Regions from separate parts of the Pseudomonas sp. B21128 genome, predicted to be linked through region 2. Evidence: riboswitches for the same ligand, from Rfam matches in the RefSeq annotation. Region 2 holds a riboswitch; each other region holds the start of a gene.
The links. Region 2 has a riboswitch for cobalamin ahead of AB4P91_RS20635 (TonB-dependent receptor plug domain-containing protein). Riboswitches for the same ligand answer to the same signal wherever they lie in the genome.
Positions count from the first base shown of each region.

Region 1: another riboswitch for cobalamin. It lies ahead of cobO (cob(I)yrinic acid a,c-diamide adenosyltransferase); the one in region 2 lies ahead of AB4P91_RS20635 (TonB-dependent receptor plug domain-containing protein).
Region 3: another riboswitch for cobalamin. It lies ahead of cobW (cobalamin biosynthesis protein CobW); the one in region 2 lies ahead of AB4P91_RS20635 (TonB-dependent receptor plug domain-containing protein).

Region 1 is NZ_CP162590.1:5,433,608-5,436,877, reverse strand. Features, by position in the region: gene AB4P91_RS24505 (PQQ-dependent sugar dehydrogenase) at 1-608, opposite strand, end outside; gene AB4P91_RS24500 (hypothetical protein) at 675-1,259, opposite strand; cobalamin riboswitch at 1,422-1,648, shown strand; gene cobO (cob(I)yrinic acid a,c-diamide adenosyltransferase) at 1,729-2,340, shown strand; gene AB4P91_RS24490 (cobyrinate a,c-diamide synthase) at 2,337-3,270, shown strand, end outside.
Region 2 is NZ_CP162590.1:4,609,633-4,612,902, forward strand. Features, by position in the region: gene AB4P91_RS20625 (zinc-binding alcohol dehydrogenase family protein) at 1-649, opposite strand, end outside; gene AB4P91_RS20630 (LysR family transcriptional regulator) at 760-1,650, shown strand; cobalamin riboswitch at 1,703-1,910, shown strand; gene AB4P91_RS20635 (TonB-dependent receptor plug domain-containing protein) at 2,004-3,270, shown strand, end outside.
Region 3 is NZ_CP162590.1:3,918,477-3,921,746, reverse strand. Features, by position in the region: gene cobN (cobaltochelatase subunit CobN) at 1-92, opposite strand, end outside; gene cobW (cobalamin biosynthesis protein CobW) at 96-1,166, opposite strand; cobalamin riboswitch at 1,266-1,478, opposite strand; cobalamin riboswitch at 2,009-2,231, shown strand; gene AB4P91_RS17510 (CbtB domain-containing protein) at 2,352-2,549, shown strand; gene AB4P91_RS17505 (CbtA family protein) at 2,561-3,262, shown strand; gene AB4P91_RS17500 (cobalamin biosynthesis protein) at 3,259-3,270, shown strand, end outside.

The DNA of each region.
Region 1 (3,270 bases), 820 kb from region 2:
TGATGGTTGAGCGTGCCGCCAGGCAGATCGACCACCTTGATCGGCTGCGTCTTGATTTCGGTTGCGCCGGGTTCGTAGTTGAAGCGCAACAGGCGATCGGTGTCGGCGACGTACAGGTCGTTGCCCACCAGCGTCATGCCGAACGGTGAATTGAGATTCTGCAGGAATACCGTGCGCGTTTCAGCCACGCCGTCGTGGTCGGCATCGCGCAGCAGGGTTATGCGATTGGGGCTTGGTACGCCGGCGCCGGCCTTGCCCATGACTTTTTCCATGACCCAGCCGCGCACGCCTTTGCTGTCATCAGGTTTGGGCGGTGCATTGGTTTCTGCGACCAGCACATCGCCATTGGGCAACACATAGAGCCAGCGCGGATGATCGAGACCTTCGGCAAACGCGGCGACTTGTGTGCCTGCCGCAGCGGTCGGTTTGCCGCCCGCGGGCCAGCCGACCGCCGGGGCGATATTCACCGTCGGGATCAGGGTTTTGTTCGGTTCGGGCAGTTTCGGTGACGGGCCGGTGCCGTCGATGACCTGCAGGCTGGACGATTCACCACAGGCGGCGAGCCCTCCGGCGAGGGCGATGACGAAAACGAGTTGGGGCTTGCGCATTGCTGATCTTCCCTATGAATGCATTCCTAGTCATAGAGGATCGCACAAGCCCGATGGTTCAACTGCTCAGCCGCGGGCCTCTTTGAACAGCAAGGCAATGCCCGGGTGATAGTTACCGGCCTCATTGCGCAATTTGCGATAGGCGTAGGGGAAATACCAGGCGACGGCGCAGGTGTGTTCCTTTTGCAGGTCGTCGACCATGTCCTGCAATTCTTCCGGGCTGGCGCTGTGCTGGGCTTTTTGCGGGGCGACAAACAGGCAACCGAGTTTGAGGTCGCTGGCGTAGCTGAGGCGTTTGGCGTCGTGGGTGATATCCAGCAGGGGCTGAGTCAGGTTGAGGTTGTTGACGCGTGGCCAGCGTTGCGTGGCCTGGATAAATGCGCGGTCTTCGGCACCCGCCAGGAACAGATCGGCGCGGGCGTTGCGCTCGCCTTCCTCGTTCTGCTTGCGAGTGGCGGTGTCTCGCAACGTCACCAACTCCGCCATCCAGGCGGCCGCACAGAGCAATCCGAGATTGGCTTTCTCGTCATGCCAGTAGGGCGTGTCGCTGTCGCCGCGCACGGCGTTGTAGCGGTCGATACAGTCAAACCAGCGTTCTAGCACCGGGCGCAGGAATTCCAGGCGCGGATTGCTGATGATCATGCCTTGCATCGTAATCATCCTTATTGTTGTGGTGTGCTTTGCGGTAAAAGCATGGCTCTTTGATATCATTTGTTTTGGCGTGGCACAAGATTGGCGTCGGATAATTGATCGCCGGCAGTTATTCGCCCGATGACCCCCTCTTTAATTGACGCTCCACCCCCAACCCTCTAACCTTCGCGGCTTGTTTCAGGTGCTCTGTGACCTGCGTCGACAGAGTGAAACAGGGAAGCCGGTGAGGGTTGTTTTCACGCGAAGCACAACCACGATCCCGGCGCTGCCCCCGCAACGGTAAATGAGTGAAAACTGCGTCTTGTGCCACTGCTTAACGGCGGGAAGGCGCGCAGTCAGGCGAACGCCGCTCATGAGCCCGGAGACCGGCCTGATCCATCCAGCGGCATCACGGTGGGCGATGCCAGGCTTTTTGCCGTCTATTCTTGTGCCTGCCCGCCGTTATCCAGCCTCAACGGAGAGCTCCCCCATGACTGATTCCCCCGAGCGTGACGAACGCCACCTGGCGCGTATGCAGCGCAAAAAAGCCGTGATCGATGAACGCATCGCCAACTCGCCCGACGAGTGTGGCCTGGTGCTGGTGCTGACCGGCAACGGCAAAGGCAAAAGCAGCTCGGCGTTCGGCATGCTCGCCCGCGCGATGGGCCACGGCATGCAGTGCGGCGTGGTGCAGTTCATCAAGGGTCGCAACAGCACCGGTGAAGAGCTGTTCTTCCGCCGCTTTCCCGAGCAGGTGCGTTTTCACGTGATGGGCGAGGGCTTCACCTGGGAGACTCAGGATCGCCAACGCGACATCGCCGCCGCCGAGGCTGCGTGGGCGGTGTCGCGCGAGTTGCTGCGTGATCCGTCGATCGGTCTGGTGGTGCTCGATGAATTGAACATCGCTCTCAAGCACGGCTACCTCGATCTCGATCAGGTGCTGAGCGATTTGCAGGCGCGTCCGCCGATGCAGCATGTGATCGTCACCGGTCGCGGGGCGAAGCCGGAAATGATCGAGATGGGCGACACGGTCACCGAAATGGGCATGCTCAAACACGCCTTTCAGGCTGGCATCAAAGCGCAGAAGGGCGTCGAACTTTGAATCAGCCACGTCACTGCCCGGCGGTATTGATTGCCGCGCCGGCCTCCGGTCAGGGCAAGACCACCGTTACTGCCGCGCTCGCTCGTTTGCATCGCAATCAGGGGCGCAAGGTGCGCGTGTTCAAGTGCGGCCCGGACTTCCTCGACCCGATGATCCTCGAGCGCGCCAGCGGTGCGCCGGTTTATCAACTCGATATGTGGATGGTCGGCGAGCAGGAAAGTCGTCGCCTGTTGTGGGAAGCCGCCGCCGAAGCTGATCTGATTTTGATCGAAGGCGTGATGGGACTGTTTGACGGCACACCATCGAGCGCTGATCTGGCGCGGCATTTCGGCGTGCCGGTACTCGGCGTGATCGACGGCACCGCGATGGCGCAGACCTTTGGCGCATTGGCGCTGGGGCTTGCGCGTTATCAGCCGGACTTGCCGTTTGCGGGCGTGCTGGCCAATCGCGTGGGTACGTTGCGTCATGCGCAACTGCTTGAAGGCAGCCTCACCGAGGGTTTGCGTTGGTACGGCGCGCTGTCCCGCGAGACCGGGATCGAATTGCCGAGCCGTCATCTGGGGCTGGTGCAGGCCAGCGAGCTGAATGACCTGGATGTTCGTCTCGACGCCGCCGCCGAAGCGCTCGCCAGCAGTTGCGAGGTAGCGCTGCCACCGGCCGTGGAATTCGCGGCGCCGGAAGTGATCGTTGCTGAACCGCTACTGCAAGGTGTGCGAATCGCGATCGCCCATGATGAGGCGTTTGCCTTCACCTACGGCGCCAGCCTCGATTTGCTACGGGCGATGGGCGCCGAGTTGAGTTTCTTCTCGCCGATCCGCGACACGCAATTACCCGAGGCGGACAGTCTGTATCTGCCGGGCGGCTATCCGGAATTGCACCATGTGGCGTTGTCGCGGAACACCGCGATGCTCGACGCGATCCGCGCGCACC
Region 2 (3,270 bases):
CGACCTCGGCAATCCCGAGGGCCTGCAACTGAGCGAGCAGCGGCTGGCTGTGATCGATGACGTGATGGGCGCCCAACTGCTTCACCCAACCTGCGGTCTCCGGGCGCGAAGCGGTGCCAATCACCGTGAGTCGGGTCAACTGCCGAGCCAGTTGCACCAGCATCGAACCGACGCCACCCGCCGCGCCGGTAATCAACAGGCATTTGCCCTCCCCGCTGGCCTCGGCGACACCGAGACGGTCGAACAACAATTCCCACGCCGTGATCGACGTTAACGGCAGTGCCGCCGCCTCGGCAGCACTCAACGAACGTGGCTTGTGCCCGACAATTCGCTCATCGACCAAATGCAATTCGCTGTAGCTACCGCTGCGAATAATCGAGCCGGCGTAAAACACTTCGTCGCCCGGTTGAAACAGCGTCACTTGCGAACCGACTTCGCGAACGATGCCGGCCGCATCCCAACCGAGAATTTTCGGTTCTTTGGTGAAAGTACCGGCGCGCACCTTGGTGTCGACCGGGTTGACTGAAACAGCCCGTACCTCGACGAGCAGGTCACGCGGACCGGGCACTGGCGCAGTTATCTCGATGTCTTGCAAGGATTGCGCATCTTCAATGGGCAGGGCGTGTTGTACAAAGGTGATGGCTTTCATGGGGACTCGCTGTCTGAAGGGTTGAAGCATTCACTTGCCACCATCTTCGACTTCCCACGGAGAAAGAAAAACCTGCAGAATGCGCCAACACTTTCACTGCAGGAGAGAAAATGATCCGCATCGATGATCTCGCCCTGTTCACCCGCAGCGCAGCGCTGGGCAGCTTTACCGCCGCGGCGCTGGAGGCCGACTTGTTGCCAGGGCAGGTCGCCGCCGCCATCAAACGTCTGGAGCGCGAACTGGATGTGCGCCTGTTCGCGCGAACCACCCGCAGCCTGCGTTTGACTGCCGAAGGTGAGCAATACCTGCCCACCGCCCACGCCGTGCTCGAAACCCTGAAACAAGGCGAGGACAACCTGCGGGGTGAAAACGCCACGCTGCGCGGCGTGCTGCAAGTCACTGCGCCGTCTGATCTGGGGCGCAATATTCTGCTGCCGTGGTTAACGATGTTCCGTCGTCAGCATCCGGAACTGACCCTGCGCTTTGCCCTGTCGGACCAGATGGCCGACCTGTTTCGCGACCCGGTCGACGTCGCCATTCGGTACGGTACCAACGAAGACGCCAACTACGTGGCTCTGCCACTCGCGCCTTGGAATAACCGGGTGCTGGTCGCATCGAAGGACTACGTGCAACGCCACGGGCAGCCAAAAACGCCGGAGGACTTGCTGAATCATCCATGCCTGCTCTACCTGCAGAATGGTCGGGTATTCGATAAATGGTGCCTGGCCGGTAAAACGATTCAAGTCTCTGGCCCGCTGTTCAGCGACGACGCCGATGTGGTTCGGCGCTGGGCACTGGCCGGTGAAGGTATCGCCAACAAATCCTGGCTGGATGTCAGCGCTGACGTGAGCGCAGGACGCCTGCTTGTGCTGCTGCCGGACTTCCCCGGAGAGGCCTCGCCATTGAGTCTGGTGTGCCCGCATCGCAAACAAATCTCCCCCGCGGTATCGCAACTGCATGCGTGGTTGAGCAACCAGTTTGCCGCCCTGCAGCCGGGCTGAACTGAGCGTCCGATAATGGCCGCGGCGTTGACGAACGGTCATTCGAGTGTTCAGATGCCGCCCAGTTTCAGGTGTCCCATGCCGCCGTGCATGGGGTGAAACGGGAAACCGGTACGTTCTTTTTTGAACAAGTCCGGTGCTGCCCCCGCAACGGTATGCGCGTGATGCTTTCGACACACCACTGTGGCCAGACGGCCATGGGAAGGTGAAAGCATCGATACGCGCGAGCCCGGAGACCGGCCCGAAATGTCTGTTTGGCAAAATCCTGCGGTGGGCGGGCATGGGCCGGTGTCGGCGTGTGCGCGATGCCTTCTCCTGCATGCTCTTCTGCGAAGATCCTTTTCGAGAAGACAATGATTCGACCTTTCAACTCCTCTGCTCCCTCCCTGTTATTCGGTTGCCTGTTCAGTCCGCTGCTGCTGGCCGACGACGCGACTCTGGAACTCAATCAGCAAATCGTTTCGGCACCCTCGGTGGAGTCCACGACCGTCGCCGACATGGCGCATTACGGCAGCAAAGTGGACATCGTCAGCCGCGAACAGATCGAGCGCGCCGGCCCCGGGGCGGATGTCAGTCGCGTCATGCAGATGTTCATTCCCGGCCTCTATGTCGCCCCGAAAAACGGCCCGTTCGACTACGGCACTTATTCCCTGTCAGGCGGACGCAATGACGATACGCTGGTCCTGCTCGACGGTGCACGCCTGAACAACCGCTTGTACGGCGGTTTGTACCTGGACACCTTGCCGGCCAACGCCATCGAACGCATCGAAGTGCTCAAGGGTGGGCAGAGTCTGTTGTTCGGCACGCAAGCGGTGTCAGGAGTAATCAACATCGTCACCCGTTCGCCGCAGAGTCGAAAGGCCTCGGGCGAGGTGAACATGGGCCTCGACACTTTCGGCGGCACCACCGGCGATGCCCGGGTCGAGAACATCTTCAGCAACGGTTTCGGCGATCTGGGCTTGCTGGCCTATGTCAGCCACAACGTCTCCGACGGTTACCAGCCGTTTCGCAACCGCGACATGAAAAACGTCACCGAGAAAAACCGTGCTTATGAAGTCACCACATTCGGTGGCAAGGCGATTCAGTCGTTTGGCGACGACTCGCGGCTGGAGTTGTTCTACCAATATGCGGACGCCAACCTCGATTTCGCCCGCCCGGTCGATAACCACAAAACCACCAACGACCGCGTGCAACAGATCGCTACGGCGACCTTCGAGCAAAACCTCAATGAACGTCTGAGCTACTTCGTCAAAGGCCATATCAACGATTGGGACACCCGCTACACGCGCATCAATAATGTCGAGGGCGGCGCCACCAAAGCCATCAACCACAACGACTATTGGGGCTTTACCGATTGGGGCATACAGGCCGAAGGCAAGGCTGAATCGTCCGGCGGTCATGTGCTGGTGTTCGGCACCGACAACCAATGGTTCAAAGGCCAGGACGATGTGCTGATCATCGACAACGACAAGGCCGAAGCCCACGCGATCTACACCCAGTTGCGTCCGCAGATCGACGCCCTGCCCGACTGGCACCCGAGCGTCGGCGTTCGTCACGAAGCCATGGGCGGCGGCGACAGCGCCACGGTCGCCATGCTCACTTCGCTCTACGATCTCAACG
Region 3 (3,270 bases), 690 kb from region 2:
CACAGGATCACCAGGTCGGCGGGGGTTTGCCCGAGGTCGGCGATGTTGTCATCCGAGACGAAACCGCCGGGCTGGGTCCTGAGCAGGTGCATGGGTTAAACGCTGAGCGCAGCGCGCAGTTGCGCTTCGAGTTGCGCGGCGTCGAGTTCCTGACCGATCAACACCAGACGCGTGACGCGCGCTTCATCGGCGCCCCACTGACGGTCGAAATGCTTGTCGAAACGTGTGCCCACGCCCTGAATCAGCAAGCGCATCGGCTTGTTCGGGATCGCCGCAAAGCCCTTCACACGCAGAATGCCGTGCTTGACCACCAGTTGCGTCAGCGCGTCGAGCAACAGGCTTTCGTCGGCTTGCGGCAGTTCGATGGAGATCGAATCGAAGGCGTCGTGATCGTGGTCATCATGGTCGTCATCACCGTCGTGGTGATGGTCGTGATGGCTATGACGGCTGTCGATGTGTTCTTCGGAACCGGCGCCGAGGCCGATCAGCACGTCCAGCGGCACGCGGCCACTGCTGGCTTCGATGATCTTCACCGCTGGCGGCAATTCTTCGGCGACTTCCAGGCGTACGCGCGCCAGGTCTTCAGGGCTGATCAGGTCGGATTTGTTGAGGATGACGAGGTCGGCGCTGGCCAGTTGGTCGGCGAACAATTCGTGCAGCGGCGATTCGTGATCCAGGTTCGGGTCGAGTTTGCGCTGGGCATCGACTTGATCCGGAAACGCGGCGAAGGTGCCAGCGGCCACGGCCGGGCTGTCGACCACGGTGATCACCGCGTCAACCGTGCAGGCGCTGCGGATTTCCGGCCACTGGAAGGCTTGCACCAACGGTTTTGGCAGGGCCAGGCCGGAGGTTTCGATGAGGATGTGATCAAGGTCACCGCGACGGGCAACCAGCTCGCGCATTACTGGAAAGAACTCTTCCTGCACAGTGCAGCACAGGCAGCCGTTGGCCAGTTCATAGACGCGGCCGGTGGCTTCTTCTTCGGTGCAACCGATGGTGCATTGCTTGAGGATTTCACCGTCGATGCCCAACTCGCCAAACTCGTTGACGATCACCGCAATACGGCGGCCCTGCGCGTTGTCGAGCATGTGCCGCAGCAGCGTGGTTTTGCCCGAGCCGAGGAAGCCGGTGACGATGGTGACAGGGAGCTTGGCCAGTGTTTTCATCGGTATGCCCTTTGGCAAAGTGGCGGGCATACGGGACGAGAACCGGCACCGCGCGTGCGTGCCTGGAGAGTTCGCCACCGGATCACCCCGCCCGGTTGAATTGAGAATCTGTGACGAGGCAGGTCTCCTGGCTGACGGTGTTCAGGCGCTGGGCCTGGCATTCACTGCGCCTTCCCGCGGGCTCTGTGGATTGAGCTTGCAGTGGCGTGGCAGCGAATATCACCGTTCACAGTTGCGGGGGCAGCCGCGGCATTGACCGCGTTCCCTTCTTAGCTTCGGCAATGCCGAAGAACCTCGAAGGCGCAAGGCTACGCATGGTGCAGTGGTGGGTCAATGTTTGGATACGGGGCATCCGTTGCTGTGGGTGCTGCCGCTGGCGGTTTCGCTCTTACAGCGAGTCCCTTTTTCAAACGCCAAAAAGAAACCACAAGGTTTTGCCGGCATGACTCACCCACATAGGTAACAAAACAGTTCAAGCACATAGGTAACAGTTTTTAACTGGCACGCTCCTCCCCCACTCAACACAATGAGCGTTAGCTCGAGTGCAGCTTTTGATCTTGATCCACGGACGACGTCGGGAGGCTGAGTGGAGGGATTCATCCGGGGAGTACATCGAAAGGAGGTGCAGCGAAGCAAACCGGAATCGTTGCCCCGGATGGATTCCGGAGCGAAGGAACCCCGAGCTTTAGCGAGCGGGCCGGACGTTGGAGCAAGCGTTTTTGGTTACTTTTGAGGCGTTTTTCAAAAGTGACCCGCCGTAAGGGCGGAACCGTAATCAGCCACACCCGCAGCAACGGATAAGCCCCCAAAGCAAATTGACTAAAAACCCCACACCATGCTCTCCTACACAACTTGTTACGGGTGCCCTTCACGGGGTGAAACGGGAAACCGGTGAATCATGTGCTTTACTCAGAGCCATGTCAGTCCGGTGCTGCCCCCGCAACGGTAAGCGAGCGAAGCGTCAGATCCACTGTGCCCTTGCGGCATGGGAAGGTGACGCTTGCAGGTCGGCCCGACGCCAACCCCTCGTGAGCCCGGAGACCGGCCCGCAACACACAGTGCGCACCTGCGTCGCTGAACATAACAAACCCGCGGTGGGCGGGCGCTGTTTGAACCTCTGCGTGCCCGCGCCGCAGGGGGTTTCATGCGCTCTGTTCACCTGCTGACATTCCAGAGGGAAGCGCCATGTCAATCGTCACCAGCACCGGCAGCAACACGGACAAAATCTCCAGCACCACCACCCTGAGCCAGCGCCTGACCGCCGCCATCTTCGCGTCGATTCTGGGGGCAGGCCTCGTCTATTTCGCGGGCTTCTCGCACATCGAAGCCGTGCACAACGCGGCTCACGATACCCGCCATAGCGCCGCGTTCCCGTGCCACTGAGACCTGCCGACATGATCAAGCGAATTGCGCAAACCGCGGGCTTCACCGGTCTGCTGGCCGCCCTGCTGCTCACGCTGCTGCAAAGTTTCTGGGTGTCACCGCTGATTCTTCAAGCCGAAACCTATGAAAAATCCGAACCTGTTGCCGCCGTTCACGAACACGTCGCCGGCACCGCCGCGCACACCCATGATACCGAAGCCTGGGAACCGGAAGACGGCTGGCAGCGGGTGGTCTCGACCACGGGTGGCAATCTGGTGGTGGCCGTGGGTTTTGCCCTGATGCTGGCCGGCCTCTACACCCTGCGCGCGCCGACCAAAACCTCGCAAGGCCTGCTGTGGGGTCTGGCCGGTTACGCGACGTTCGTCCTCGCACCAACCCTGGGCTTGCCGCCTGAACTGCCGGGTACTGCCGCGGCGGATCTGGCTTCGCGGCAGTTGTGGTGGATCAGCACCGCCGCTTCAACCGCTGCCGGTCTGGCGTTGATTGCGTTCAGCCGTCATTGGCTGATGAAAATCCTCGGTGTAGCCATCCTCGCTGTACCGCACGTGATCGGCGCGCCGCAACCGGAGGTGCATTCGATGCTCGCTCCGGAAGCACTGGAAGCGCAGTTCAAAATCGCCTCGCAATTGACCAACGTCGCGTTCTGGCTGGCCTTGGGCTTGATCAGCGCCTGGTTGTTCCGCCGCAAGATCGATGGTCAATACCACGCATGACAACTGAC